2 regions of the Oenococcus oeni genome follow, and region 2 is predicted to be linked to the other one. Evidence: riboswitches for the same ligand, from Rfam matches in the RefSeq annotation. Region 2 holds a riboswitch; the other holds the start of a gene.
The links. Region 2 has a riboswitch for thiamine pyrophosphate ahead of J3U91_RS00735 (ECF transporter S component). Riboswitches for the same ligand answer to the same signal wherever they lie in the genome.
Positions count from the first base shown of each region.

Region 1: another riboswitch for thiamine pyrophosphate. It lies ahead of J3U91_RS07745 (ECF transporter S component); the one in region 2 lies ahead of J3U91_RS00735 (ECF transporter S component).

Region 1 covers NZ_CP084701.1:1,466,930-1,482,554, forward strand. Annotated here, with positions in the region: gene tkt (transketolase) at 1-274, opposite strand, end outside; gene J3U91_RS07690 (PTS ascorbate transporter subunit IIC) at 311-1,681, opposite strand; gene J3U91_RS07695 (PTS sugar transporter subunit IIB) at 1,700-1,999, opposite strand; gene J3U91_RS07700 (PTS sugar transporter subunit IIA) at 1,996-2,478, opposite strand; gene J3U91_RS07705 (BglG family transcription antiterminator) at 2,587-4,653, shown strand; gene J3U91_RS07710 (GW dipeptide domain-containing protein) at 4,687-7,008, opposite strand; gene J3U91_RS07715 (amidase family protein) at 7,167-8,684, opposite strand; gene J3U91_RS07720 (APC family permease) at 8,726-9,394, opposite strand; gene J3U91_RS07725 (APC family permease) at 9,409-10,038, opposite strand; gene J3U91_RS07730 (energy-coupling factor transporter transmembrane component T family protein) at 10,276-10,917, opposite strand; gene J3U91_RS07735 (ATP-binding cassette domain-containing protein) at 10,914-12,290, opposite strand; gene J3U91_RS07740 (thiamine-binding protein) at 12,287-12,586, opposite strand; gene J3U91_RS07745 (ECF transporter S component) at 12,583-13,161, opposite strand; TPP riboswitch at 13,322-13,411, opposite strand; gene J3U91_RS07750 (M55 family metallopeptidase) at 13,849-14,706, opposite strand; gene J3U91_RS07755 (M42 family metallopeptidase) at 14,703-15,625, opposite strand, start outside.
Region 2 covers NZ_CP084701.1:136,034-151,658, forward strand. Annotated here, with positions in the region: gene J3U91_RS00715 (magnesium transporter CorA family protein) at 1-718, opposite strand, end outside; gene J3U91_RS00720 (YdcF family protein) at 718-1,815, opposite strand; gene J3U91_RS00725 (energy-coupling factor transporter transmembrane component T family protein) at 1,823-2,473, opposite strand; gene J3U91_RS00730 (ATP-binding cassette domain-containing protein) at 2,470-3,744, opposite strand; gene J3U91_RS00735 (ECF transporter S component) at 3,745-4,362, opposite strand; TPP riboswitch at 4,419-4,512, opposite strand; gene J3U91_RS00740 (ECF transporter S component) at 4,542-5,150, opposite strand; gene J3U91_RS00745 (RluA family pseudouridine synthase) at 5,197-6,105, shown strand; gene J3U91_RS00750 (hypothetical protein) at 6,286-6,750, shown strand; gene J3U91_RS00755 (DUF6681 family protein) at 6,750-7,553, shown strand; gene J3U91_RS00760 (TetR/AcrR family transcriptional regulator) at 7,624-8,205, shown strand; gene J3U91_RS00765 (YhgE/Pip domain-containing protein) at 8,277-10,541, shown strand; gene J3U91_RS00770 (nicotinate phosphoribosyltransferase) at 10,654-12,042, shown strand; gene pth (aminoacyl-tRNA hydrolase) at 12,060-12,632, shown strand; gene mfd (transcription-repair coupling factor) at 12,632-15,625, shown strand, end outside.

The DNA.
Region 1 (15,625 bases), 540 kb from region 2:
AATGAAGCAGGCTGTAAAGCAGAGCCGAGCCATGGCCGGCACTTAAAACAAAACGGTCCCGGTTGATCCAATATGGATCGCGATTGTTAAAATTAAGGAACTTTTGAAAAAGCGTATAGGCCATCGGGGCAGCGTCCAAGGGCAGGCCCGGGTGGCCGGAATTAGCCTTTTGGATCATATCGAGACTGAGAAAACGGATCGCATTGACTGCCTGCTGTTCGTCTTGACGGTTCAATTCTTTAAGTGGAATATTTTCAAATTGAGTATCGATCATTTGTCCTCCTCTTTAATAGATTGATTATTTAAAAAATTATTTAGCAGGAACCACTTTTGAGCGGTCCTTTGCATTTAATACGATTGAGGTCAAAACAACTACAAGCAGGAAAATCAATATTCCGGAAACAAGTGTTATTGCTCCATAGCTACCTAATTTACCGACCAATATTCCTGGAATCAGGTAATCCGTATCGGCAAAAGTCGATGCAGCTAATTTGAGAGTTCCAAGAACCGGAAGAATAAATAGTGGTAACCAGGAAATCAGCAAACTATTAAATGTTGCTCCCAAAACAGCCCCACGTCTTCCGCCAGTTGAATTTCCATAAATACCTGAAGCTGCTCCACAGAAAAAGTGGCCAACAACTCCTGGAATAATAACAGTCGTTCCAAGTGCAATCATTGCAAACATACTTAGAGTTCCAACAAAAAAGCTGACAAAGAAACCTATCAAAACAGCATTTGGTGCGTAGGGAAAGATAATCGGGACATCAAGTGCAGGCTTTGAATTTGGAACAAGTTTCTTGGCGATTCCCTGAAAGGCAGGAACAATTTCTCCAAGAATCATACGAACACCTTGTAAAACAACAACGAACCCGGCAGCAAATGTTCCTGCCTGAATAATTGAATAAACAATGTAGTTAGTGCCACCACTTAATTTGCTTTCAATATAGCTCGGACCGGTGGCAATTGCCAAGATTACATAAACAACACTCATTAAAAGAGCAATCGAAACAGTAGAATCTCTCAAGAACCCTAAACTTTTGGGAATATTAAGATCTTCAGTACTCTTACTTTTATCCCCAAAAAGTTTTCCAATCAATCCAGCTGATGCATAGCCGATATTACCGGTATGGCCCATCGCAACTTGATCACTTTTTGTAATCTTGCGCATAAAAGGCTGGCAAAGAGCTGGTGTAATAGTAAGCAATGTTCCTTCGAATATTCCACTGAATAAAATTGTTTGCCAGCCATCACCCATACCTGCAGAAATTAAAATAACTGCAGATAGGCAAGACATATAAAGCATCGCTTGACCGGTCAGGAAAATATATTTAAATCTTGTAAATCTGGCTAACAAAATATTCACGATCATTCCTGTTAGCATAATTAAAGCAGTTGGAGTTCCGTATTTTACTAAAGCAATCGCAACGACTGCTTCATTGGACGGAACAACACCTTGAACATGTAGGGCGAATTGAAACATTTTTGCAAAGGGTGCCAAGGCAGTTTCCAAAATAGTTGCACCACCGGTTAATACAAGAAAACCGGCGAAGGTTTTAATTGTACCTGCGACAACTTCATTAGCCTTTTTCTTTTGAAGCAACAATCCAACCATTGATATCAAGGCAACAAGGATGGCGGGTTGGCTCGCTATTGATACAAATAATTCCAGTATTTTTTTCATGATTAACGACTCCTGTTTTTATTTATGATTAATTTTGTTTTTATCAAGGATTTCATTAACTTTTTGTTTGGTTTCGTCTGCATCGATAATGGATTTAAGCAGAACTACTTTCTCCTTTGGCAAATTTCCCAAAGCCGTTTCAAGTGTACTTTCGATAAAAAAGTAATCCGCCGAATCAGGTGTTGCTGAACCGACATCCATATGGGAAAGCTCGAAATTGCCTGTATCGACCCCCTCATCATTAAGTACATTTTGAATATTCATCTGTACCATAAAACTAGTACCCAGACCTGATTGACATACAGCGACAAGTCTCATTTTTTATCCTCTTTTCTTTTGACAGCGAAATTTAAATCGACATTCTTTATTACATTGAGAAGATCACAAACACTATTGGCGGATAGTAGCTTTTCAACATTATTTGGATCAGTCAATAACTTAGTAAGTTCCTTGATTGATTCCAAATGACTGTTAGAATCAACTGCAGCCAAGACAAACCAGATGTTTATCATGTGGTCTTTAGAAGTCAAGGCAATTGAATCTTTAGTCTTTAATAGCGCCATACCAACACGATTAACAAAACCATTCGGTTGAGCATGGGCTAATGCAATTCCCGGTCCGATATTTATGTAGGGACCCTCTTTTTCAACAACATCAATCATTGAACTTACGTAGCCATTTAGAATCGTTCCATCCTCTAAAAGCGGTTTTGACGCTTCTTTAATAGATGTTTTCCAATCTAATTTTTTTCCATCAGCGATTCTAACTGTTTTCTCATTCAATAAATTAGAAAGCATATATTCACCTCTCTTCCCAAGAAATAAGACTATATCTTGCTGTAAGCGCTAACAAGTGCAAAAATAGCAATATAGGCAGTGCAAAAAGTGCACCAAAGGAATTAAGCGATGTACACTTCGAAAAATAAACGTGTTAACCAGATGTTGAACTTGTTTCTTAGTTCAAAAGATCTAATCACAATCCCGGAACTTGAAAAACAGTTATCGATATCCCGTCGATCTGTTTATTATTCAATCGAAAAAATGAACCAATTTCTGGATGAAAAAGGTTTCGACAAAGTAATTAACGTTAAAAATTTGGGATTTTATTTAAACCAAGAAACAATATCCGCGCTAGAAAAATCAAAAAGATTTAATAACGAAAAAAATGAAGAATTTTTTAATTTCTCGGGAAAACAAAGAATTGAAACTATTATTTGGTTATTAATCAACAGGGAAAAAGTCTCGTTGACACTAATCGAAACAAAATTCGATGTAAGCAGAAATACAGCCGATAAAGATTTTAAGAAAATCAGTTGTATTCTAAAGGATTATCAGCTTTCTTTATCGAAAAACAGCGGCGGCCATACGATCAATGGTCCTGAAATTCAAAAAAGAAATTGGATATACGAACAGTTCTCAAAAGGAAATCCAATTTTATTTTCTTTACTTGCAAAGCGAGTCAAATCAGTTCAAAACATCAACCCTCTTTTAAAAGAGTTTGAAAGAATGACCGGGAATTTTTTTACTGATGATGCTTTTATTTGTTTGAGTGCCTATTTGGATTGGTATATCGACAGAATTCAAAATCCGGTGAATAGATTGGAAAATACAAATGTTATTCCGAGCAATCTAATTGCTTTGGAATGGGCACAAAAATTTTTATTTAAAAATCATGTCGTCAATTTGGGCGAAGCAAGTTACTTGATCAATACAATTCATTCAAGCCAATTCGATAAAGCAAATAAAGAGTATGGCGGAATTCAAGAGATATTGCCAATCGCAAAGAAAATAATTTTCCGTTTTAATCGAATAGCCGGTGTTAACTTAAGGCTGGATTCTCTGCAGGTTAATCTTTCGACTCATTTATTAGCCACCTATTATCGAATAAAATACGGTATATCCTACAAGCACCCAGATTTGGATTTAATCAAGCAAAAATATGAACAGCTATTTTCTTTTACAAGGTTTTCCGTAAGACCATTTGAAGAGTTCGTCAAAAAAGATATTCCGGATGATGAACTTGCTTTAATCGCACTTTACTTTGGAGGTGAAATTAAAGCAATCGAAGCCGAGAATTTAAAAAAACAAAAAAACGATGTCATGATTGTCTGTTCGAGTGGAATTGGAACATCACGAATATTAAAGCAGCAATTAGATGACAGATTTCCCGAAGTTGCTTTCTCAAAACCCTACAACACATTAAGCTATGAGAATTCATCTCTGGAAGATATTAAACTAATTGTTTCAACAATAAAAATTAAAAATCGTAAAGGAATTAATGTTTTAAAAGTTTCAGCAATCCCAGGTAAGCAGGATTGGAAAAATATTGAATCGGCTTTAAAAAAAGAAGGCCTGGTTAAAACAAAAAATCCCAAGATGAATATCGAGGGACTTTTAGACATTATTTCCGAATATGCAAGGATTGAAAATGTTAACGAACTAAAAAAAGCTTTGAAACAATACATTGAAAATTCTTCAACGAACTTTCTGAACAATAAAAGCAAAATTACAAACAATTCGCATACTAAGCTTGAAGAGATTTTTACTAAATCAAATATATCTTTTGTAGATCACGCAAATAATTTTAGAGAAGCGCTGTCTTTAGCTTTCGAGCCCCTAATAAAAAACAGATCGATTGAAACAAAATATATTGATAAAATTGAATATCTGACAAAAAAATATGGGCCTTATATGATGATTGAAAAGGGCGTTCTACTAGCTCATGCAAAACCTGGGGATGGAGTAAACAAAACGGATTTCTCATTTTTACTTTTAAAAAAACCGGTTCATTTGGTCAATAATAATGACAGTGAGGCTATAAAAATAATTATTGGTTTCGCAACCGTTGACACGAGCAGTCATCTGGAAAAATTAAACGACATTATGAAAATATTGCAAAATGGAAAGGCAATGAACAATATTTTATCCGTTTCCAAAAAAGAACAATTGCTAGAAAATAGTTTGATTAATTAATTCAAATGAATAATTATTGACAAATATCTACTTTTAATTTTCCGGTTCAAGAGAGATTCCATTTATAGTACTTGTCAACAACTCACCAGTGGTCAAAGTAATTGTGCCCGTGGAATTATCGCCGTGGCCAGTACCAAGATCCAAACTAACAGTACCATCATCGGTATACAAATAACCCTCTCCCAATACATCTGCTACTTGATAGTTTCCAGGCCGAATATCAACGCCGACTTCATAAATTCCTGCACCAAGGTCTTGAAAACTACTTGGGATTGGACTTTCAGGATCAATCAGGCTGGTCGCTGGTCTAGTTGAAAGAGCTTCTAAATGAAGGCCTTGTCCAGCTGCGGCATCGGTACCGTTATCCTGCATCTCAATCACTTGTCCAGCTGTCAGATAAGCTTGATAAGAAGATATTTCTCCAGCAGAGCTGTCACTACCAAACCAAGCTCCACTAATGTCATTGGCCAAGGGAAGATCTGAACTATCACTTCCTTCAACATTTAAGACAATATTATCATCTGTTCCCAGACCGATTGGCGTTATTTTGTACCAACCAGGTTGAACGTCAGTACCAACGACCCAACGATTACTATCAGTATCTTGGCCTTGGCCACTAATCAAGTCAGTGGTTGTTGCAGTACTTTTTTCATAGATATAAGTGATAGTTTGTGTGGTTGAGGAATAAGTTAAATCGATTGAACCTGTTTTTGCCAGATCAACACTATATCCAGTAATTGCTTTAGGCTCAGGTTGATAAGTTGATCCAATCTTACCAGTATATTCAATTGGGCTTGCAAGTTGATTGCCATTTTCATCTTCAAAGTTAACCATAATAGCACCTGAATAAGTACTATTATTCAAAGCTCTAGCATCGACCCAATAGGTCTTGCCGTTGTAAGCGATCTTGGCATATTGATAAGTATTGCCGTTAGAAGCTCTTTTAGTTGTATCGATTTCTAAAATCGTAACCGTTTGGCCATCAAGATCTTTAGCCGAACCAGTTGAAGTTAAAGAACTAGGACTGGTTAAAGCTGGGGCATTATATAGGCCATCCGAACGACTGCCTTCGTTAATCGTGGCTGTTTCATTAACTGTCTGTTGATTGGTAATGCTATCAAAGTTATAAGCTGTCACAGCACGGCTATCGATCCAGTAGGTATTACTGCCGTCTTTTACTTCCAAGTAAGTGTACTGGCTGCCATTAGACCTCGTCGTAGTATCTAAAGCAATCACTTCTACTTGATCGCCGTTAACTGTCTTAGCTAAAGCCGAAGCCGTTAGAGTCGTAGGACTGGTTAAGGCCGGTCCATTATCATAGATACCGTCCTTTCGATTAGCTTCGTTAATATAAGCCGAATAGTCTTCGGTCTTAGAACTAGTGATCTTGGCAAAACCGCTGGTATTTAGAGCCCTAACATCTACCCAGTAGGTATTAGTACCATTAGTAACTTTTGCATACTGATACTTTTGGTCGTTGGAATTTCTAAAAGTCGTATCGATCTCAAGGACCTCAACAGAATCTTGATCAAAGGTTTTAACTGAACCCGTCGAAGCCATCGAAGCTAGACTGGTTAAAGCTGGTTCCTCGTATATACCATCATTACGATTAGTCTCGCTAATTGTTGCATAATAGTTCAAATTAGTCTGTTTACTGGTAATCGAATCAAAGACGGCCCGAGCATCGACCCAATAGGTCTTGCCGTTGTAAGTGATCTTGGCGTACTGATAGCTAAGACCAGTTGAAGCCCTTTTAGTCGTATCGATCTCAGATACCATAACGGATTTTTTGTTTAAGGACTTGCTGTAAGCAAGTGGTGTTAAAGAACTGGATGTTGTCAGAGCTGGGGCACTATACAGACCGTCGTTTCTTGTATTGCCATTGATATAGGCTTGGAAGTTAACTGTTTGCGTAGAAGTTATCTGAGCAGAGTCATTCAAAGCTCTAAGATCAACCCAATAGCTTTTATTGTTATCGGTGATCTTGGCATACTGATAGCTAACGCCGGTTGAAGCCCTTTTAGTCGTATCGATCTCGGATACCGTTACCAAATGTCCGTTTAGGCTTTTAGCCGATCCGGTTGAAGTCATCGAAGCAACATCAGTTAAGGCCGGAGCCGAATATAAGCCATCGTTTCGGTTGTTTTCATTAACATAAGCCGAATAATTAACGGTCTGTTTATTGGTTATCTTGTCATAGCTAACTGCCTTAGTTTGACTACTAGTAGTCGCACTGGCAGTCTGCTGGTTTAGGCCAGCCGAATAAAAACTCAAGACAGCAGCTGATAAAAGCAGTGCGGCAACCCAATTTTTGCCAGACTTGTATAACTTCTTTTTGCCCTTTTTTAAAAACATCTCTCTACTCCCACAAAATATCTCAAACGAAAGGAAAAAATCATTTCGAAACCTTCTGAATTATTTCACTAAATTATTGAAATAACAAGAAAAAAAGCCATGAAAATATGACTTTTAAAAAGATATTCAGAAAAAATTAGAATAAAATCGCCCCTTACTCAAGCTATCATTCTTTCATAAGCATAAGCAAAATCAAGTAGCTGTTGATCTTGGCCAAAAGGTGCGACCAGCATCATGCCGATTGGCTTTTGTCCTTCATCTAATTTGCAAGGGATGCTAATAGCTGGGCAGCCAATAATATTAAAAGGGTCATCGTTATGACCAGCTCCAACGCCACTATCTATCTGTTCTTTTATATCAGCTTTAAGCGGCGGTAATTTTCTTGCAGTGAAAGGAACCGTTGGTAGAGCCAGAATGTCAACCTCTTTAAAAGCCGCTTCAAAAGCTTTTTTAACTAGCGGGATCATATTCTGAGCACGACCATAGTAATCTTCAATTTGGCCATCCGCCATTTCACCGCCGTATAACATCAGTTGAACAAGCGGCGCTAAAGATGTGACCGTTTTACTATTGATCCTGCTTTTAAAGGTCTCGCTAAGATCAATTGGATAATAAGTATCAGTTCCAAAACTGCTGCCACCATATCTAAGCTGCTGTCGAGAAGTCCCGAGTGTGTTAATAACATCAGCAATGTTTCTCGCTAAATCGAATTCAGGAACAGATATATCTTGAACCGAAACACCGAGTTCTTTGAAATAACCAACATTCTTTTGAACTGTTTGATCAACCTCAGGATCAGAAACACCTTCAATCCTAAATCCTTGTTGGAGAAGACCGACTTTTTTACCGGAAATTTCAGAAGACAGTTGTTCAGCAAAGGAAAAACTCTGCCCCATGCTCAACCAGGCTTGACGACCGTCCAATCCATCTTTACCGGCGATTGCATCTAAAAGCAAAGCCAGATCAGAAACCTTGTTAGCCATTGGTCCAACAGTATCAAGCAATTGATCGACCGAACCGATTCCAGTGTAGGGAACCAATCCACGCGTTGGTTTGAGACCATAGATACCACACCAGGCACTTGGAATTCGAATTGACCCGGTTTGATCGCAACCTAAAGCCATATCAACTTGTTGGCTGGCAACCAGAGCACCCGAACCACTCGAAGAACCACCAGCTGAATATCCTGGTACTTTTGGATTCTCGACTGGACCGCTGTCGGCTGTAAAACTGCTTCCGGAACAGAATAAATTTTCACTAACGGATTTTCCAAGAATATCGGCTCCATGATCCAAGAGTCTGCTAATAACAGTTGCGTCTTCCTTTGGCTTATAACTTTCCAGCAGTTTCGTTCCCATACTCATTGGTACGCCGGCAATCGAAATATTGTCTTTAACAGCAATTTTCTTTCCTAATAAGGAGCCACTTTCAGCGTGCTCGATTTTGGTTTTGACATACCAGGCATTATATCGATCGTCAGCATAAGGCCGGCTTTGGAAAGTTCTCCTATAGACCGGCTTTTTTACCGGCGATTGGTAATGTTTAGAAAGCTCTTCAAAAGAAGAGAAAAAACCATTCGAGAGCTCTTTCCAATAAACAGTTTTCTCTTTTTCCGTCAGATCAAAATCATTAACAAGCTGATAAAATTCTTTTTTGTTTAAAATTTCTCTCGCCATAGACCCATCCAATCTAAAAATCTACAAGTAATACAAAGCAACTACAAATTCAAATCTATTGTATCGGCTTTTTTAAATAGGGAAACATAAATAAAAGAAACCGCCAATATAACCAAAGAAATTAACAAATTAATAAAAGTTTGTCTAGAAAGGACATATACAGACGCAACGATCGTAATAATTGGTGCCATGATACCAAAGGTATTTTTATATGGGAAAGAAACTTTTTTACTGCGAGCAATAATATCGCAAATTCCAATCAACGCATAAAGCAAAACAACCAAGACAGATGTAAAGGAAATCAGATCGCCAAGATTGGAAACGAAATTTAAGAAAATATCAACTACGCCAAGAAAAAGGGTTGCCTTCCAAGGAGTTTTGAATTTCGGATGAATGCTTTGAAGAAAATGATTAATTGTTTTAGGCCACATATTATCCCTTCCACTGGTATAAAGGACACGGGAAAACTGCAACAAAACTGAAATCGTGCAGGCAAACATTGCTAAAGATATTCCCAAACTTAAGAAATCATGCATTGTCGGCCCAAGAACATCATTAGACACATAAAGAATTGGATTCGATGATTTCAAAAAACCTTTTAAAGACGGTGCTGCCAGCAATATAACTGCTAAAGGAATCAATTGGGCTATAATTCCGATCGAGGCCGCACCAAATACTGAACGGCCGATGCTTTTTTGATTCCCAGACATTTCTTCAGAAAAATTTAAAGCAGAATCAAACCATTAAATGAAAAAAGCATTACGGCGATAGTCGAAAAAATGGTTGGCCAAGACACATTTGAAAAAGAATTTCCATGAATAACTTGTGTTGAAAAAAGTACCGAAACCGGCTGCTTTAGATTTAGCAAACAAGCAATTGTAATTGTGAGAACAACTAATAATTCCAAAGCAAGCAAAAAAGTCGTAAATTTTCCAGTCGAAGAAATATTTGCAATTGAAATAAGCATTGCAATCAACATCAATGCCGGCGCAAGCAGATTAACTTTCAACGCTGGAATTACTGCAGCTAAATAAGTAGCAGAACCCATCGATGTCACAGCAGGGATAAAAACTCCCTCGACTAAATAAGCGACAAGTGCGAGGAAACCAATTTTCTTACCCATAACTCTGTGGATTACCGAGTAAATTCCACCAGATTTAGGAAAAGCCGAACCGACTTCAGCCATAGTAAGAGCAACACAAACTGCAATAATTCCGGCCATTAAAGAAACTAAAAAAGAACCGGTTCCGACCATTACAATCGCAACCGGCATATTTAAAAAAACACCCGAAGTAGGAGAAATATCAGAAGCAGCCAGTGAAACCGTTTCAACAATATTTAAAGTCTTCGACAAATGCATCCCTGAGCACTCGAAACCGAAACATCCCTATTTTTCATTACAAACCCCTCCAACTATTATTAAGACCAGATTAAAACTTCACATTACAATTAATTTAAAAATGTCAGGAAAGATGACAAATTTTTGTGACATTATTCAGCTATCAAAAATGGGGTTTCTATATAGTTGGTTAGATCGTGACATTATGTTTATTAATATTCAAGAAATTAAATATGATAAATTCAAGAAAACTCAAAAAAATAAAAGAGAGAACTGCATCAAAAGAATCAAGATACCGGCAATAAAGATATCGCTCTTTTTAATTGATATCTCTTTAAAATGAGTCCGTGGTGCATTTTCGGTAAAGCCATGGGAGATCATCGCCGTTGACAAACGTTCGGACCATCGCAATGAAATCAGAATGGATTTAAGAAATAATTGCGGCGAGTAAGGAGCTATCTTGACGACACGCATCAAGGCCGCAACTCGAATCGTTTTTATTTCCTGCTTGACTCGGGGCACAAAAGAAAGAGCTCCGCGCAGACCATAAATAAAAACAGTCGGCAAATGAAAATTTTGTTCCAAAGAATCCAGCCACAAATCCATATCAGTTGTAAAAGAAAAAGCGGCGCCAAGATAAATATAGGAAAGGATTCGGGTAACCATAACCCAGGCAATCCCTGGGCTACTGAAAGTATTAAAAGAAGTCCAGGCGCCAAGCATCGGAATCACAGGAAGAAAAATCAGCAATAAATAACGACGCCAAGATAGCTTTGATAGCAAAAGATAGATAAATGCACATCCGGCAACTAATAAATTAACGCGATAATCCAAAACAAAAGTAATTTCCAAACTGACAAGCAAAATTAAGATAAATTTTATACTGGGATTCATAATAAATGCTCCTGATACTTTAAAGTCTGATTTTCCAAACGTAGATAAAAATCGACTTTAGGCAATAAACGATCAAGTTGATGGCTGATAATTACAAAACGTTGACGTTTGCGATCGGCGATTTCGCGTAAAATCTTGGATACCTGCTCAACAGACTGAAAATCCAGGCCAGCCAAAGGTTCATCGAGTAATAAGATCGGTGTTTCCATAATCAGCATCACAATTAACTGCAATTTTTTCTTTTGCCCACCGGAAAGTTGATAAATAATCTGATCACCGAGCCCGAACAGGTTGAGGCGCTGCAAATATTCATCAACCACTTCTGCTGGCCAGTCTACTGGATGACGAGTCTGTTCCAGACTCAAGGCCAGTTCCTCACTAACTGTCATACGCAGATATTGTTTTTCTGAATTTTGAAAAACGAGCGCCACTTCCTTCATGTATCGGGGAATCTTTAATTTAGAAATATCTTTACCGATGTAAGCAATTTTGCCTTCATAATCCTTTAAACGAGTCAAGGCACTAAATAAAGTCGATTTGCCAGTGCCGTTATCTCCGGTTAACAGAGTGATTCCAGATTCCGCCAAGGACAGGTGGTTAACGGAAAAAAGTTTCCTATCTCCAACCTTGATCGTTACATCATCACAAACGAGTCTGCCTTTTTTAGGAATCGCAAAATCAAAACTTTGATGAGTCGGTAAACGTTTTTTAAACTCTTCCTCGCTGATCGGTTTAATTTTTCTGTCTGCCATCAACCAAACCTGGTCGGCCAGTTTTTCATAAGCGGATAAATCATGGTCAACGACTATAATTGTCGTACCGCTTGATTGAAGCTGCTTAAGTTTTTTCAGTAAATATTCTCTCGATGCTTGATCGATATTTGCAAAGGGTTCATCAAGAAGGAGTAACTTACTTTCCATTGCCACAATCACAGCCAGAGCGACCTTTTGCTTTTCGCCACCCGAGAGATAATTTATTTTTGAATTGGAAAATTGATTAATCCCAACGAAATCGATTGCTTTTTGAACCCTTTCTCGAATTTCGTTTCGGGGAGTCTGCAAATTTTCCAAGGTAAAAACAAGTTCCTCAAAAGCCGTCGTCATGACAAATTGAGTATTTGGATCTTGAAACAGAAAACCAACATATCGAGCCCGTAGATTGGCCGGCAAACTATCAATCGCGTTATCAGCAACAATGACTTTTCCTTTTATTTGCGGATAAAACCCGGCTAAAATTCGTAAAAAAGTTGATTTTCCAATACCTGAAGGACCAATCAATAAATTAAAACTAGCATCTTGAAACTCGATATTGAGATCATTGATAATTTTTTTGTCGCCGTAAGAAAGGCTGACATGACACAAACTCGTAGTCATTTATCCCGATATTTATCCGTTTTCTTTGCGATCGTCAGAACATCTGATTTGGTTGCCATATTGATTTTGCTATAAACCATCACCGGAATATCCGAGATTTGGGCGGCAACTTTTGGCAGTTCTTTTAAAATATTCATCAACTGATCATAGTCCCCTTCCAAGGATGATTCGAATGGACCTACTTGGTAATTAACACCACTTTTGTCGATATAAGCAATCACATAATCAACAATTCGAATTACTTCGTCCGTATCCGTGGTCATGGGTAATACTTGAACTGCAATACTGGAAATCATTTAACTACCTCCGATTTATTATTTGAAAGGATCGCTGATTTTGAAATCAGTTTCTCTGTAAAGTAAACAATCACGCCGGAAAATACAGTCACTGATATCAATCGAGTGATAAACAAAGCAATCAAAAGCAAGAGTGTGTAATGTGAATAACCATTTCTGAACAAATCCCAAATGAAAGTAACAATTGTAGAAGTCAGAACCGATAAGGAAAGACTTGTCTTATCCCAACGACGATACCTAAAAGCAGCAAAACCAATTTCTGTCCCAAGTCCCTGAATAGCTCCGGCAACAATATCCATGATGCCCCACTGGGAACCAAAAACCATTTCAACAATTCCGGCAAGCGTTTCTCCGATGATCGAAGCGCCTGGACGGCGCAGGATATATCCTGCCATCGGCCCGGCCATCAACCAAGGACCAAGCGTTGCGTCGTTGGCAAAAGGACTCAAACCGAGTGGAGTGAGAACGGCCGCAATAGCGTTATAGGCAAATGCCCATATCCAAAAAATAAAACCAAAGAAAATACTAATCAAAGCCAAAAAAATAAAATCAAGCAAAGACCATTTCGTGTGCATAAAACACCCTCCAAAAATATATTTTTAAACATCTCCAAGGGGGCACGCCATTAAAAAAGCCAGTCCCCGTGAGGAAACTGGCTTGAAAAAAATCTATTACTGCCGAACGCAATATATTCATAAATCCGAACAACGGATGCAATATAAATAATAAATCGACAAATCTCTCAAGTAATCTCCCTACGCTAGTACGAACTAGATCAGGTTATGTGGGTATAGTCTCAGCCCTTGGGCACCCCAGATTTTGATGTTTGGTTATTTGTAATCAAATAACACTAAAAGTGTAGCATAGCTAATTACTACAAACAAACAGTAAATACGTCAGAGATCTTTTAATGTTTTAAGTTTTTATAACTGCGAGGACCACAATTCTATACTCCAAGAAAATTAGGCCAGATCTCCGGCAACACGTAATTTGACACGAGTCGTATTAATAGGTGCATAAACTAATTAAATCTCTTCAACATCGACCATCTCGCTTGAACCTGACTTAGCTCCAACGGTAATAGCTTTTTTAACCAGGATCGTGACGTCTGTTATTACTTTAGTTCTATTAGCTGCTATCCTTGGTCCCATACTCAACAGAAATAAAATTAATTAATAAAGATTCATCAATAACAATAAAATGCTATTTCACATAAAAATGATAATTTATACAGCATTTGATCATTTAATTTTACTAATCCATTAAGCACCATTAAAGCGTCCTTGAGTACCACCTATTGCTACAATTGCTAAAATCTCGTTCATTAGATCATGTATAGAATTAGCTGTCGTTTCGATAGTTCTACCATCTATTCGATTGATATCCTGTAATTGGGATATCGCATCGGCTTGGGCGGTATTGTACACCTGTACTTTAAGCCTAGCCGGCAATTTAGGTATCGGAAGTGTCGAGTAAGGCGCAGGATTTTGTAAAACTTCTTTAACAGCGTCAATCGTAGCTGTACGAACTTTTTTTCTCGGAAAACTCAAAGCGGCATACCTAGCTAACGATTTTTTTGTTGTGACATATTTAGGGGAATCAAACATATGCTCATCAATTAATTGCTCCTTAAGTGCAGAATCACCAATCACTAAAGTCACCGGAACACCTACCTCAGAAGCATAAGCCACATTAATCGTTGTCTCATTTTGATATTTATTGTTGATCCATATTTTATAGGCGGATCTCGCACTATATCCGTGATCCATATTGCCGCCCTGCTTACCGATACCAGCATGATAACCAACAAAGACAACCTGATCGAAACTATTATCGAGGCAACTCATCATATAATCTTCTCGCGGCCATCCACTCAGCAAGCTAATGCGATCATCAAAATCTGACAGTCTATCATAAGACAAATTGTTTCCTTTAGCATGTGAGTCAACCAAAAGGATATCCGTGATCTTTTCATTAACCGAAGATTTTTGTATACCTTCCAACACCCATTCTAATTGTTCGTTATACAAGTTACGGAATATTTCTGTGTCACCACTTTCCATATCCCAGTCGACAATACCTGCCAGCCCTTCGATATCGGTAGATATATATATTTTCAATGTGTTTGCCCCCTAAAGCTCTTAATAGTTACCATATCCATCTTTTCAATTATTTTTGTAACCAATTTTACAGCATTTTGAAAATCTTCCAGATTAGCCCAATTGTAAGCCGTGTGTTCATAACGAACTGGAATTCCAACAACAATCGTCGGCGCGCCTTCGTAATATTCCACTACTGCCCCATTGACACCACCACCAGTTCTGACAGAACGAGTATGCGGGATCTGATATTCATTAGCAATAGCATCAGCGAAGTTCTCAAAGATCGGATTGGCGATAAAAGAAGTATCCATATCCCGAAGCATAGGTCCACGTTTTAAACCAGTTTGTGCCAACCAGTCAGGATAAAAAGTATCATCACAGGGGCAACCCTCAAAAACAATTCCCAGATCAGTGTTAATTTTTCTCGTAGTAGCATGTACACCTCTCAAACCAACTTCTTCTTGCGTTGATAAAGCTGCAACCACGTCCACGGACAATGGAAGACTGTCCAAATTATCTATCATATTCACTAGTGCAGCAGCTCCCAAACGATTATCAAAATCTTTTCCAAAAAACATTTTGTTTTTCGGATTATACTCGCATTCTACGTCTGGCACAATTGGACATCCGGTATCGATCTCAAATTCATTGATGGTCTCCTCCCTACTAAGAGAACCAATATCAATAGACATATCTGAAATAACCGGCAAAGCTTTTTTCTCGAAATCAGTCATAAAATGTGGAGGTTTCGTTGCAACGACACCGGTCACATACTCGCCATGCTTATTACGGACACGTACTTTCATGGCCGGAATATTGGTTGGAATCCAACCACCCAAAGCTACAAATTTTAACAGACCATTTGGTCGAACAGCTTGAACAATAAAACCGACTGCATCCGCATGAGCATCAAGCTGAACAACTGGCCGATGACCCG
Region 2 (15,625 bases):
CCAATCTCTGATTATTCAAATTGGAGTAAGCACCGGAGATTGCCGTAATTACTTCGGCAGCTTGATTAGCCATATCGATCGCTTGTGTGTTTTCAACGAGTAGATCCGCAAAGTATTCTTTTTGATTATCATTGACCCGATTTCCGAGATAAGCCTGCAAACGAGAAATTGCCGTCCGGTCGGTTCTCAGCGAATCAAGTATATAGATCATTTGTGTTTCCAATTCCATTAAAGAAGAAATTGCACCGGATTGGATTTTATGGCGTAAATTGGATTGAATAATATTTCTTTGTCGGTTAGCCGTGCTGATAGTACTAATGTATTCCGAAACCAGTGCCGAAACAGCATTAATGAAAATATCGATTGCGGTTAAATCCGTTGGTTCCAAATGATTTTCTCGACCGACAGCAAAAAGTTTTTCGGAAATTCGAGCTGTTGTCGCACGGGAAATTGTGTAGAAATTTCCTTTTTTGTCAATTAACATGCTAACTGGTTCGGTGGCAGCCAAGCTTGAATTAGGCGTAATGATATCAAAGACAATCAAAACATTTCCGGTCGGTTGATCGATCTCGGTTCGGGCTGACTCATTAGGATCAAGGGCATAAAAAAGCAGTTCTCGGGTAATTCCGAGTTCGACTAATCGATCTTGTTCGGCTTGGTTGGGTTCCTCTGCCTCATACCAAGTTATTTTTTCATTAATTTTATGTTCTTTAAGCATTAGTTAATCCAGGAAAACAAAGCCAAACCAAGGCTGATAACCAACAACAATACTAGCACGAACAAATGCTGATGTTTTTTGATTAACAGCATTGCGGCGAATTCTCTGAACCAGCCCAAGGCTAGATAGTTCCGGGTGGTTTTTGCCGGAATGCCGAAAATTTTTAGATTATTGGAAAAAGCAATGTAATTAGCTCTTGTTAAATGATATGAATTTGTTACGAAGACCATACGGATTTGTTTGCCGAGATTGTTAGTTTTCTGGTCTTCTAAGATTTTTTCTGCTGATTTTTGAAAATTTTCTTTTGTATTAGTGGAACGATCTTCCAAAATAACTTTCGATGGAGAGTAATTGTGTTTTATAATCCAAGTCCGCATGGCTTTGGCTTCGCTTATTTTTTCGTCATATCCCTGGCCGCCTGACATTATCAATTTTGGATTGTGATGTCTTTTGGCGAAATCAAGGGTCCTTTGTAAACGACTCTCTAAATTTTTTGAAACCCGTTTTCCCTGGATTAAACCAGCTCCGAGCGTAATTGAGTAGTCGAAGCTTTGTCTATTTTTAAGGAGTTGTTTTCCCTTTAGATTAACGATAATTGTTTGCGTTATGAAGTTGGTAAAGACAAAACCAAGGTAAATGACAAATGCGGGTATAAAAGCAAAAAGATATCCGATAACCGGTGGCAAAGATATTTTGAAAAGTTTGAACAGAATCATTAAACAAAGCAGCGGAAAAATTATTGTTACCAGTCTGGTTGAGAAACGATAACGGGAACGATACTTAGTATCGGCCGACATTTGAAAACTCCAAATAACCAGAGTAATTCCTGAATAAAAGGCCAAAGCAACAATTAAAGCAACAAAGAGAAATATGATGAATCTAAAAAAGACAAAAAAATTTCCGCCCAATCTTGCTGAAATTATTAAAAGACCCAATAAAAAGCTTTCGCCAGCAAGATTGAGAGTGAAAGCAGTTTTTAAATTACGATAATCTTTGATTAGATAATAGACAAAAAGAAGCAAAAAAATTAGGCTTATTGAAAATAAAAATAAAATTGCTTTATTCGTTAAAACAAAACTCGTCTCTAGATTCTTCAACACATTCTTATTTTATCAGTGAGGCAATAATACTTAAAATTATCATGAATAAAAATTCAAGAATCTCTTTACAAGTTAATGGCTTCTGTTGATAATGGGTCCTTTTTGCATCTTCTAAAAAACCGTGTGCATACATTGCCTGACTCAAATTGTTTGACCAGACAAAAGAATTATAAATTGCTTTTACATATAATTGTGGAGAAAAGATCGTTAAGCGAACGCCACGCATTTTTCCGGAAGCCCTAATAATTTTTATTTGTCGATTCATTTTTGGCAAAAAATTCAATGCACCCAAGATGCCATAGACAAAAGTAGGATTCATATGAAGGTCTTGTTCAAAACTGCGCATCAATTGAGTTGTTGTCTGACTGTAAACGACGACTCCACCGAGAAACATATAGGCATAAACGCGCAAAGCCATAATCCAGGCAAAAGGAGCTGAATGATCGATGCTCAAATTAAAGTACATAAACCAGCTGCCTACAAATGGAACGAAACCAATCAAACCAATCCAAATAAATTTTTTGATTGAAACGCGTTTGAATAATAAATAAATCATCGCTCCAATGATTGTAAAAATATTCAGCCAAAGTGAACGAATGAAGGCTAATTCAAGACCGATAAAGAAAACTAAAATAAATTTTAAAGCTGGTTTCATGAGATATTTTCCATTTTAATAAGTTTTTTGTTCTTGATTAAATAAGCGGAACTGATGATTTTATCCAATCCAAATAGTTGGTGACTAATAAATATTTTGGTTGATCTCGATTCTTGTAAAAGACTAATTAAGTTCAAGACAGATTTTTTATCAAGACCGGAAAAAGGTTCGTCAAGCAAAACGATTTCTGGAGCCTGAATCACTAATAGCAGAATTTGTAATTTTTTTTGTTCGCCGCCTGAAAGAGTATAAACAGATGATTCCAGCAGTTTGTCTAATGAAAGTTTTTTTAACCATCTCTCAATCTGTTGTTGATCGTCTAAATAATGGTTAAAGGCTTTTTTTTTGCTTAATTGAATTTCTTCATCAACAGTGGTTTTTAAAAAACTATCGCTGGAATTTTGAAAAGCCAAGGAAAGACGACCGTATGTTTTAATTTTTCCTTCATATTTTTGCAATCCGGCAATCGATTTAAGCAGGGTTGATTTACCTGAACCATTTTCTCCGGAAATTAAAACATTTTCTTGATTCAAAATTTCTGTTTTTAAGTTATCCAACAAAAGTCGATTGGAGAAACCTACTGACAAATTTTGAATTTTTATTCTTGGATTCCCGTGAGCTTGTTTTAGATGAAAATTATTTCTATATCGAAAACCTTGGTAAAAATCATCAAAATTATTTTTTTCTAAAATTTTTACTTTTTGATTTTCGAACAAAAAAATTCGATTAGCTAGTCCTTGATAAATCAAGGGATTGTGATCGGCAACAATAATTGTTTTGCCAGCTTTTTTCAGGTCTTTGACTTTGTCCAACAGAAATGCGATATTTTTTCGATCGACACTTGCAAATGGTTCGTCTAAAATCACTAAATCGGATTTCAAATTAGCAGCCTCGGCCAAAGCCAAACGCTGTTGTTCGCCACCTGAAAGTGTGTAAACGAACTGGTTCTTTTTATCTAATAAATGAAATTCCCTTAAAATTTCGTCGATTTTTTGTCCAATTTTTTGACTGGGAAAGCGAAGGTTTTCCAACAAGAAGACTAATTCCAGCAAAGGCGTTTCCATTGTGAATTGTTGATCGGGGTTTTGAAAAACACGAGCAGCTGTCTGTTGGTATTCATCAACGATTTTATTTATAAAAGTCGTTTTCCCCGAACCGGAAACGCCAGAAAGCAAAATAAATTCCCCGGCATCGATTGATAGATTGACTTTTTTGAGAATTATTTTTTTTTCAACGTTTATGTCTTGATTGTGAAATTCTATGACTGCCAATTATTTTGCTAGCTTTGCCTTTTGGAGGATTTTGTAAATAATAAAGATGATAATTCCTGAAAAAATAAAAATTGATACAAACCAAATTACAAGGAGAGCTAAAGTGAAATTAACAGGGAATTTATTGTAAGAAGCGTTGAAGTAATTATAGCCAAAGGAAATAATCGTTGAGGTAATTGTTGAAAACCAAAGTCCGAGCATTGGCTTTTTATAACCAGTTAGAGCAAAACCAATTTCTGTACCGGCTCCCTGCATAATTCCCCAAATTAGATCTGAGACTCCCCAAGCGGAACCGATAGCCATTTCGATAATCGCTGCCAATAATTCTCCGAGCAGCGCTGAACCCGGTTTCTTAATAATTAAAGCTGCAATCGGTCCGGCCATGACCCATAAACCAATTGTTGCGGCGGTAGCTACCTGCTGGGAAATTTGTGAAGCGCCAACCGCTGCCGTAATCGAATGGGAAGCCAGAAAACTGATGATTGGTCCGCTCATTGAAACAAAAGCATTCCAAGGAAGTCCGAAAGCGAAAAACAAGGCTCCAAAAATTACGCCGATTAGTCCGACCATGATGACATCTTTAATCTTCCAAACATTTGTTGTCGTTCTCGCTGCCATATAACGAATTCCTCCTAATTCCGAATACAGAAATAATAAAAAGAGCCGAAAGATAACGACTCTTTTCGCTATCTCCCTACGCAGGTATTAACCTACAGGTTCGATGGGTAAATCTCAGCCTTAAAAGTAAAGGCACCCCAGATAGAAGTATTCAGCTCTTCATTGATTTTAGCATATGATCATTTAACCAACTTGGCTTTTTTCAAAACCTTGAAAATGATCAAATCCATTAATCCCGCAAAAATAAGAATCGACAGAAACCAAATCAAGAAAAGAATCATCACATAAGCAAAATCGAATTTATAATAAGATTTTTCGAAATAATGATAAACGAAACTTACAATGCTGCCGGTTACAATTGATAGCCAAAGACCTAATCTTGGCTTTTTATACAAAGTTAATGCAAACCCAGCTTCGATTCCAGCCCCCTGTACAATTCCCCAGATTATATCCAAAACTCCCCAAGCGGAACCGATAACCATTTCAACAACCGAAGCGATTAAATTAGATAGAAAGGCGGAACCCGGTTTTTTTAAAATTAAAGCTGCAATCGGTCCGGCCATCATGAACAAACCGGTTGTCGCAGCAGTTGTGACTTGAGCCGCGATCAGAGAAGCCGAAAGAGAACTTGCCAAAGAATGTCCAGATAAAAAGCTCGCCAACGGAGTAAACAAGCTGACAAAAGCGTTCCACGACAATCCAAATCCAAAATATAGAACTCCAAAAATTACGCCGATCAACGCGGCCAAGATAACATCAATTATTTTCCAATGCTTATTATTATTCATTTCCATCCCAACGTAAAAATTATTCAAGCGCTAAAATTTTAACATAATGCCATTCTACCAATATAGTTTTATAATCCCGAACAATTTTGTCAGTAAAAGTGTCAAGGAATTACTAACCGGTTTGCTATTTCCACGGTCGATTCGTGGTCTTTTACGGCAAAAAAAACGTCTGCTTCTTAATGGACGAAATATTCCGACTTCAGAACTTGTTTCACCGGGAGACAAATTATCTTTTTCTCTGGAAACATCTGATTTTTCCAAAGGGCAGAACTATCTCCCGAACAACGATCGGCGGTTACGAATATTATCCGAAAAAGAAGACTATTTGCTTGTCGACAAACCGGCCGGTATGAAAATGCATCCGCATTCGCCGAATGAAACGGATACACTTTTAAATTATGTTGAAGCTCAGTTAAAAGGGCACCTATCTCGATCCTGCCCGGCGCATGCTTTTATGGTGCATCGAATTGATCGAGATACTTCTGGAGTTGTGATTATAGCTAAGAATCCACTGGCAGTGGGCATTTTGGATCAACTGCTTGCTAAAAAAAGAATTAAACGAACTTATTTGGCTTGGGTCTCCGGGAATCTGGAAAATAAAAAAGGAAGCATTGATCAAGCAATCGCGGTTGATCCGATTAATCCTTATAAGAGAATTGTCGACCAAGCAGGTCAAAAAGCAGTTACTCATTGGACTAAAATTCATACTGTTTATCAAAACACACTTGTGCGGGTTAGCTTGGAGACCGGTCGAACTCATCAAATTCGTGTTCATTTTGCTGCGATTGGCCATCCGATTGTTGGGGACCATCTTTATAATGGATTGGCTTATAGCAGATTGCTGCTGCATTCGGCAACGATCGAAATTCCAGAACTTTTTTCAGAGTCACGGCAAAGCCATACTATTACGACTGCGATTCCAAAGGACTTTCCCAGACAACTCAAACTCGATTAATTTTTCCGGTTCCTGTTAAAATATTCTCCAGATTATCTCGCCTTTCGGGGAGGGATTTTTCTTTTAAGTTGGCAGTGAAGCCCGATACGACAAAAGTTAGGAATACTTTCGAGTGGCTGATTGATTAGAATTTATTTAACTTAATTTATGTTTAATTGCTTGGGACTTATACTTTAATTAATGGCTAAACGAGTTCCACCTTTTTTAACACCGCCCGCGATTGTTTCAATTGTAATTGCTTTGGGAGCGGTCAATGTTGTGACAAATGCAACGACGCATACCTCGGAAGGCGCGCCGGATGCTAAATATAGTTCAAGTTATAGTTCTTCTTCAAGTTCTGTTTCGATGTCTTCGGATTCAAAGTCGAAAAAATCCTCCAGTTCCGATTCAAGCTCTAATTCTGATCAATCCAGTTCCGATTCGAATTCCGATCAATCAGGTCCTTCTCAATCTTCGCCAACAAGTTCGAACGATCCCGACTCTTCGACATCTTCGTCGGCGGCAAGTTCGACAAGCACTTCTTCTGTTTCGAGTTCGAGCACTTCTTCCAGTGCCGCTGACACTAATACGAACACTAATACTAATACGAATACAAATACAAACAATACGAATACTACCGGTACCAATACGACAGGAGGCCAATAATGGGAGGATTAAGTTTACTAACGATCATTAATCAGTGGCTTGGTTTTTTCAGTGTACGCAATCAAGCCCGCGGCCGAATTTATTCGATAGTCGGTTTTATCGCAAATTTCTATCTTCTTTATGTCGGCGTTCGTCTTGTAATTAATAAACAACTCTGGGGCTGGCTCATTTTATTAGCCTTTTTGATCTTGTTTTATTTTTCGATTTTAAATATTATTTATTACTTTACCGACAAAGTTGTTAAGTGGGATATTTCACCTTTTATCGACAAAATTTTAGGTGGCGCAAAAGAAGAAGAGGAAGCTTTGAAGACTGTTCCCGCCAATGGTCTGTATTCCCGTGACCGGGTTTTGGACACTACTATTTTTGCGGATTATGAGCAGCGTCAGAATCTGGATCGTCTTTTTCAACAGTTGAAAGAAGCGAAATTGGTTTCCAGCAATTATGGACAGATGTCGCATTTTAAAATTAAAGATTATTTGGCCGAACATAGTTCAATCGAAGCAAATTACCCCGGGACCCTTTTGCCTTATTTTGATATAAAGTACGCTCCTAATGGATTGGTTATTTATGGTGGAATAAATGAAATATCTGCTCGGCCAATCGGCTTGATCACAAAAGTTGGTTTAAGTGATGCGATTTTAGCGGTTAGAGAGTATCACTTGTCATTGGCTTCGGTTGTTTTGCACGGCGGTGAAGGTTTGGTAGTCGACCAAGCAACCGGGAAAGCTGTTAAAAGAAATCTTCCGATTTATCTGACTGCTGAGGTTGCTTATGAAAAACGGATAAACAATAACATTTGACATCTGTATTACAGGTGTTATTATTTAAATCTATACGGAATGAATAATCATTCCGAGAGGTAAATAAATTATGCCTGAGACAATTAAAAATATCAGTAAAAAAGATGCAATTCTCAAAGCAGCTTTACAACTTTTTTCCCATCGTAGTTTTGATGGAACAACGATTCCGGAAATAGCTCGCGTTGCTAACGTTGGTGCGGGCACTATTTATCGTTATTTTATTTCCAAAGAAGATTTGGTGAACGAACTATTTGTAAGAGTTCTTGATGATTTTACAGAACATCTTCAGGTCGGTTTACATGGACAGATGGATACAAGGACCCGTTTTCATCACTTATTTAATAACGCTTGGAACTATGTTATGAATAATGTTGAAGCTTTTCTTTTTATTAATTTAAATGACGAAGCGACTTATTTAAATGATCGAAGTCGAAAAAGTTTTTCTCGAATGTGGGATTATATTGCTGAAATGGTTGAACAGGGAGCCGATAAGGGTGAATTAATCAAATTGGATCCCAAATTTGTTGCCAGCCTAGTCTATGGACCGCTAATTCCAATCTCAAAGCGTTTTAATAATGATAATCGCCAAGCATCTCAGGCACTTGCAAAGGCTTTGGAAGAAGCAACTTGGAGGGCAATCAGCACAGATTAGTTTTTTTGTTTCATTAGGAATGATTGTTCATTCCGAATAATTTTGTTTTTATTAGGGAAAGGAATTTTTGAATGAAAGAGTGGAAACGAGTATTTAGAAATAAAGGTTTGGCATTTTTGTTAATCGGAATTATGTTTGTGCCGGCTTTGTATGCCGTTATTTTCTTGTCTTCAATGTGGAACGCTTATGGGAAAGCCGGTAACTTGCCGGTTGCAGTTGTTAATAACGATAAAGGAGCAAGCTACCAAGGCAAGAAAATCAATCTCGGCAGCAAGATTAAGAAACAATTGTTGAAAAACAGCGAACTTGATTTTCGCTCTGCAAATGAAAAACAGGCGAATAAACGTTTATCAGACGGAAAATATTATATGTTGATCACAATCCCGAAAAACTTTTCCGCCAGTTCGACGACCGTTCTAAGCAAAAATCCGCAAGCTATCTCAATTAAATATGTACATAATTCTGGTCTAAACTTTATCGCTGATAAAATGACGGAATCGGCTTCGCATGAAATTACAGCAACGGTTGAAAGCCAAATTCAAAAAACTTATTCCAAGCAGCTTCTTTCCGGTTTGAAGAAAAGCAAAAACGGCATGAATAAGGCAGCCAATGGCGGTCAGACTTTATCGAATGGTCTTGGTCAACTTTATTCAGGGACAACGACTGCAACGAATGGAAGCCAAACAATTACAAACGGATTGAATCAAGCTTCCAACAATTTGCCAACCATGAGTTCGGGCGCTTCACAACTAGCATCGGGTAATTCGGAGCTTTCGAGCAGTTTGGCAGCTGTCGCAGAGTCGATTGACAGCAAACAAGCTGCCAGCAAATCACAAATTGATCAATTAACTAGCGGATTAAATCAATTAACTGCCGGACTTAAACAATTATCATCATTGCCAACAACTCTGCCACAATCTCCCGATGAACAAAAAATCGAAAACAGTATGAATCATATCAAAAGCAGTCTGACAACTACCGGTACAGCAACAAAATCGGCCGCTGCCTCGATTCAAGCAGCTGGAGCTTCGGCCACTTCGGCTGGAAGCGATATTCAAACGGCTGGGACCTCTGCGGCAAAAATAGCTGAACTAATTCCCAAGATAGCAGAAACGAATCCTCAATTGGCTTCTGAGCTTAAAAAAGATTTGGAAGATATTGATTCTTCTCTGACCTCTGCAGGAAACAATATCAAAGCGGTTGGTCCCTCTCTTTCCAGTGCCGGCAACCAATTGAGTTCAATCGGCAACAGTACAAGTTCAGCTGGTAGTTCTTTACAAACTGTCGCGACGCAGTTAAATACTTTGCAGCAGATGCTGCCTTTGCTAAAAGAACTTGAAAATAAATTGCCTGAACTAAAAAAATTAGGTACACAGGGACCGACAGCCACTTCCGGAGCAGTGTCGGCAATTGAGAACCTTGAGAGTAGTCTTTCTACAATTTCCATTGGAATAAAAACCCAGGCTGTTCCTGCAAGTAATAAACTCGCCAATGGAGCCAGCCAATTATATTCTGGTTTCAATACACTACAGTCTGGCGTTGATAAACTTTCAAGTGGTTCAAACAATTTGACAAGCGGCTTGAAGACGCTGGCTTCAAGTACGCAGACCGCTCAAAGCGGTAGCCAGAAATTGACTTACCAGCTGCGTAACGGTACAAAGAAACTGGCGACAATTTCCACTAAACAAGTTAATGTCAAGCATCTGTCCAAACCTTTGAAGGCCAAGGATTCGGATACGCATAAAGTTCCGAACATGGGAACCGGTTTATCTCCTTACATGATTGCCGTTGGTTTATTCGTCGGGGCCTTAGCAACCGGTATTTTCTATAACTTAAACGAAGTCGAATATAAACCACGTACGGTTCGCGAATGGTTTTTCCAAAAAGCCGCTGTTTTCGTCACAATTGCAGTGGCTCAGGGATTAATTGTGATTGGCGGTTTAATTATTTTTGATGGTTTAAAACCGAATCAGATAGGAATGACTTTCTTGGTTGCGATTATTTCTGCCTTGGCCTATATGCTCTTTGTTTTAATGATGAATTTGTTCTTTGGCCATGTAGGCTCGGCAGTTGCTTTAGTCTTGTTAGTCCTCCAACTTTCCGGATCGGCTGGGACATATCCGATTCAGCTCTCCAATGCTTTCTTTGAAGCAATTCATCCTTATCTGCCAATGACATATACGGTCGAGGCTTTAAGAAAGACTATTTCTTTAAATGGAAACCCTGCTTTCGATCTGATCTTATTATTGATTTTTGGCCTTGTCAGTCTTGCTCTAATGTTGATTGGTATGACGATCAGACGAAACAGATTGGTTGAAACATCCTTGGTAAATTAATGTTTTATTAAAAATTGCCAATTATAAAACAGGCGCGGGGATCTCGAATAACCGCGTCTGTTTTTATTGAAATAAACTTTCAACTATTTGAATAAATTGATAGACTCTAGCTATGAAGGAAAATTTGCTCCTCGATACCGATGCTTACAAATTGACGCATCATTTACAGTATCCAAAGGGTCTGACAAAACTGTATTCTTACGCTGAGGCACGAACGGGCAGCCGGTTTAATACTGTTTCCTGGTTCGGCCTTCAAATGATCATTGCCGATCATTTATTAGGGAAGGTTACCAATGAGATGATTGACGAAGCCGAGGAATTCAGTTTTTTGACCTTTGGTAATCATAATTTTTTCAATCGAGAAGTTTGGGAACGAGTTCGCGATTTGGGTTACCTGCCAATTAATATTATGGAATTGCCCGAGGGTATTGAAGTTCCGATCTCGACACCTTTATTAACGCTTGAATCGACCGAGCCCTGGTTTGCAACAACTTTAAATGCTTTAGAGTCGGTCCTGATGCAGGTCTGGTATCCAACAACGATTTCGACTAATTCTATGTATATCAAAAAAGCTTTGCTGCCTTTATTTGAAAAATCCGGAAGCGTGACTGGCCTTGATTTGGCAGTAAATGATTTCGGTTTGCGCGGAGCCTCTAGTTTACAATCGGCACAACGCGGCGGGGCGGCACATTTACTCCATTTTCGCGGTTCCGATAATTTAGCTGCCGATAAGGTTATCGCTGATGTATATGGCCTTAAAGGCCGTGCTTTGTCGGTTTGGGCAACCGAACATTCTGTGGCGACTTCCTATGGACCTGATCGTGGCGAAATTGATTACGTAAACAGCCAGCTGGATCGGGCAGGCGATAACGATATTATTTCAATCGTGATTGATTCTTACGATTCGATTAATTTCGTTCGCAATGTGATCGGTTCTAAAGAAATTAAGAATCGGATTATTAGACGCAGCGGAAGAATAGTTTTGCGACCGGACTCCGGCGAACCTCAGGAAATAGATCTGCAAGTACTTGATATTCTTGCCGATATTTTCGGTACCGATGTTAACGATAAAGGCTACAAAGTAATTAACCATAATGTTGGAATTATTCAGGGAGACGGTATGAACCGACAAACAATTATCGAACTATACCGCCATATTCTTCATCAGGGATGGTCGGCTGACAACTTAATCGTTGGTTCAGGCGGCGGTTTGTTACAGGAGGGTTTTGACCGCGATACGGAACGTTTTGCAATCAAAGCATCCTATGGCGAGCTTGGCGATGGCCATGGTTTTCTTATCCAAAAGCATCCCAAACAGGATCCGACAAAAAACTCCAAGTCGGGACGTTTTAAAGTAATTCGCGATTCTAATCGTCGGATTAAGACTGTCGCTATTGATGCTGAAGGCAATAATTTATTAAAGACAATTTACGAAAATGGTAATTTTTATCCTGACAGTTTTCAGGAAATTTTAAAAAGAGCAAATATTTCACTCGATTAATAATTAAAAGGGAGCATATGAAGAAAATAGTAGTTGGATTAGGAAATATTGGCGCGAAGTATGCTCATAATCGACATAATGTTGGTTTTATGGCAGTTGATGAGTTGGCGGCACGTTTGCAGGCTAATTTTTCTCTCAAGCAAAATCTGCATGCTTTTGTCGCTTCTACACATGTTGAGGAAGAGAAGGTTTATCTTGTTAAACCGACAACTATGATGAATGATTCCGGTATTGCGGTAAAAGCTGTTTTGAATTATTTTGGTGGGGATGTAAATGATTTGATTGTCTTTGTTGATGATATTGATCGTGATTATGGACAACTTCGAATTAAAAAAAGTGGTGCTTCTGGTGGCCATAACGGATTAAAATCGATTGTTTCACAAATTGCCAGCCAGGAATTTCTTCGAATTCGCATCGGGACCGGTCGCCCGGCTCATAATCCACAAGCCGTCATCAAACATGTACTTGGGGATTTTAGCCCTTTGCAATTAGAATTAGTCCAACCTGAAATTGACAACGGAGTGTCGGCAGCTCTGGATATAATTAATGGAACAGCTTTGAATGTTGTCACGAATCGCTACAATAATTGATGATGCACTCATTAACAGATTTTATTAGTCGTTTGCCTTTAATTGAGAAGATCGTTTCCAACCAGGCAGACCAAACTTCAACACAATTGATTAGCGGAGTTAACGATACCCCTAAGGCTGCTTTAGCCGCTGGGGTTTTTGTGCGTTTAAAAGCAGAAAAAAATTCGAAAAAAATTCTTCTTTTGACTGATACCCAATTTCGGGCGGATCAGTTAACAAGTGATTTGGAAGCCCTGCTTGAAGACGAAAATGTTTTTGAAATGCAGTCCGAGGAATCATTGGCAACGGAAACGGCTGTCGCATCGCGCGATGCAGATTTAAGCCGTGTTTTAGCCTTGCGAGCTTTATTATCCAAGGAAAATTCAATTGTGGTTGTCCCGCTCTCTGGTCTATCACGTCGTTATCCAGACCCTGAATTCTTTCAGCAGGCCGTTTTGGACTTTAAGATTGCAAATTCCTACCCACAAGAGCAACTGGCAAAAAAACTGATTGAAATGGGTTATAACAAACAGACCTTGGTGGCCAATCCCGGCGAATTTTCGGTTCGGGGTGAAATTGTCGATATTTATCCAATTAATTTCGATGAACCGATTCGACTTGATTTCTTTGATGATGAATTGGAATCGATGCGAACTTTTGATGCTGATTCGCAAAAATCATTGAACAAGATCAAACAGGCTTCTGTTTCGCCGGTTTCTGATTTTCTTTTGCCGCGAGCCGAGTTCAGTGATGGCCTCAAGCAGCTTGAGCAGGCTTTTGTCGATTATCTAAATAAGTTGAAGGGTGCCGAAAAGAAAAAACTGACGGAGTTTTTTAATCCTTTATTGGAAGCAGCCAAGCATTTTTCTTATGGTCATGAACTCCTGCCATTTTCTGAGTTTTTTTTGAAACATTCTATATTTGAATATCTGCAGTCTGAAGATTTGATTTTGATTGATGATTTTGCTCGAATCAATGATCAAACAAATATTCAAGAGAAAAAAAACGCCGAATGGATTACCGATCGTTTGCGTGAATTTAAGCTACTTCCTGATCTAAAAGTAAAAATCGACGGAATCAATTTAATTAAAAAATCCCAACAAAAACTTTCAAAAAAAATCCAGAAATTTGTCAATCCAAAAATATATCTCAGCAATTTAACACGTGGCTTGGCAGGAATTACATTCACCAGCCGAACTCAATTGATTACTCGACAGATGCAACAATATTTTGGCCAAATGCCGGCTTTGAAACTCGATTTGGAGTCCTATCGAAAACGCGATTTCACGGTTTTGCTCCAAGCTAGCAATCGCGAACGTTTATTATCCTTACAGAGAACTTTGCATGATTTCGGAATGAATTTTGCAATCACTGACGATATTCTTACCGGAACTGCCCAATTGCAGATTGGCAGTTTGTCTCACGGTTTTGAACTCCCGGAAGAGAAAATTGTTGTCATGACCGAGACGGAATTATTCGCCAAAGTAAAAAAACGGGTGCCTCGTCATCAAACTTTTTCCAATGCCGAAAAAATCACCAGTTACACAGAATTAAAAACAGGTGATTATGTTGTTCACGTAAATCACGGGATTGGCCGTTACGAGGGGCTAACAACGCTTGAAGCTAATGGCGGCAAACAGGATTACATTACCATCGCCTATGCTCAAAAAGCGAAAATTTTTGTTCCGGTGACACATTTGAATTTGGTGCAAAAATACATTGGTGCGGCTGACGGCAGGCCGAAGGTCAATTCTCTAAACTCAACTGATTGGGCTAAAACAAAACGTCGAGTGACCGCTAAAGTAGAGGATATTGCTGATGAATTAATCGCTTTATATTCGAAGCGCGAGGGAGAAGTTGGTTACGCATTTTCAGTCGATGACCAAAGACAGCAGGAGTTTGATGACGGCTTTGCTTACCCGGAAACAGTCGATCAGCTTCGTTCGATTAAGGAAATAAAATCAGATATGGAAAATAAGAAACCAATGGATCGCCTTTTGGTCGGCGATGTTGGTTTCGGTAAAACGGAAGTCGCTTTTCGAGCAGCCTTTAAGGCAATTGAAGACCACAAACAAGTCGCGTTTTTAACACCGACAACAATTTTGTCCCAACAGCACTATCAAACCGCAATCGAAAGATTTTCGGATTTCCCGGAAATTAAGATTGCTATGTTATCGCGTTTTAATACTGCTGGACAGAATAAAGAGGTTATTAAGAAATTAAAAGCCCATCAACTTGATATGGTTATTGGCACACACCGTTTATTGTCCAAGGACGTTGCTTTTGACGATCTTGGCCTGCTTATTATTGACGAGGAACAGCGTTTTGGCGTTAAGCATAAAGAGAAAATCAAACAGTTAAGAGCTAATGTCGACGTTTTGACTTTAACCGCCACGCCGATTCCGAGAACCTTGAATATGGCATTGGTTGGAGCCCGCGATTTATCGGTTTTGGAAACGCCTCCTGCCAATCGTTTTCCGATTCAGACTTACGTTTTGGAGGAAAATTGGCCGGTTATTGCCGATGCAATCGAAAAGGAATTGTCTCGTGGTGGCCAAACTTTCTTTTTGCATAATCGGGTTCAGGATATCGAGCGGACTGTTGGTGAAATTCAAAGAATTGTTCCCGACGCCAATGTGGGCTATATTCACGGGCAGATGAACGAAACTCAATTAGAAGATGTCCTAATGGATTTTTTGAATGGTATTTACGATGTTTTGGTTACAACGACAATTATTGAAACGGGGGTCGATATTCCCAATGCCAATACTTTGATTGTTGAAAATTCGGAACGTTTCGGCCTGTCGCAACTTTACCAGTTACGTGGCCGAATTGGTCGTTCTAATCGATTAGCTTATGCATACTTTACTTATCCAGGCGATCGTCAACCAACTGAGGATGCTCAAAAACGTCTGGAAGCGATTCGCGATTTCACAGAACTCGGTTCCGGTTTTAAATTAGCGATGCGTGATTTATCAATTCGTGGTGCCGGTGACCTTCTAGGGAAACAACAG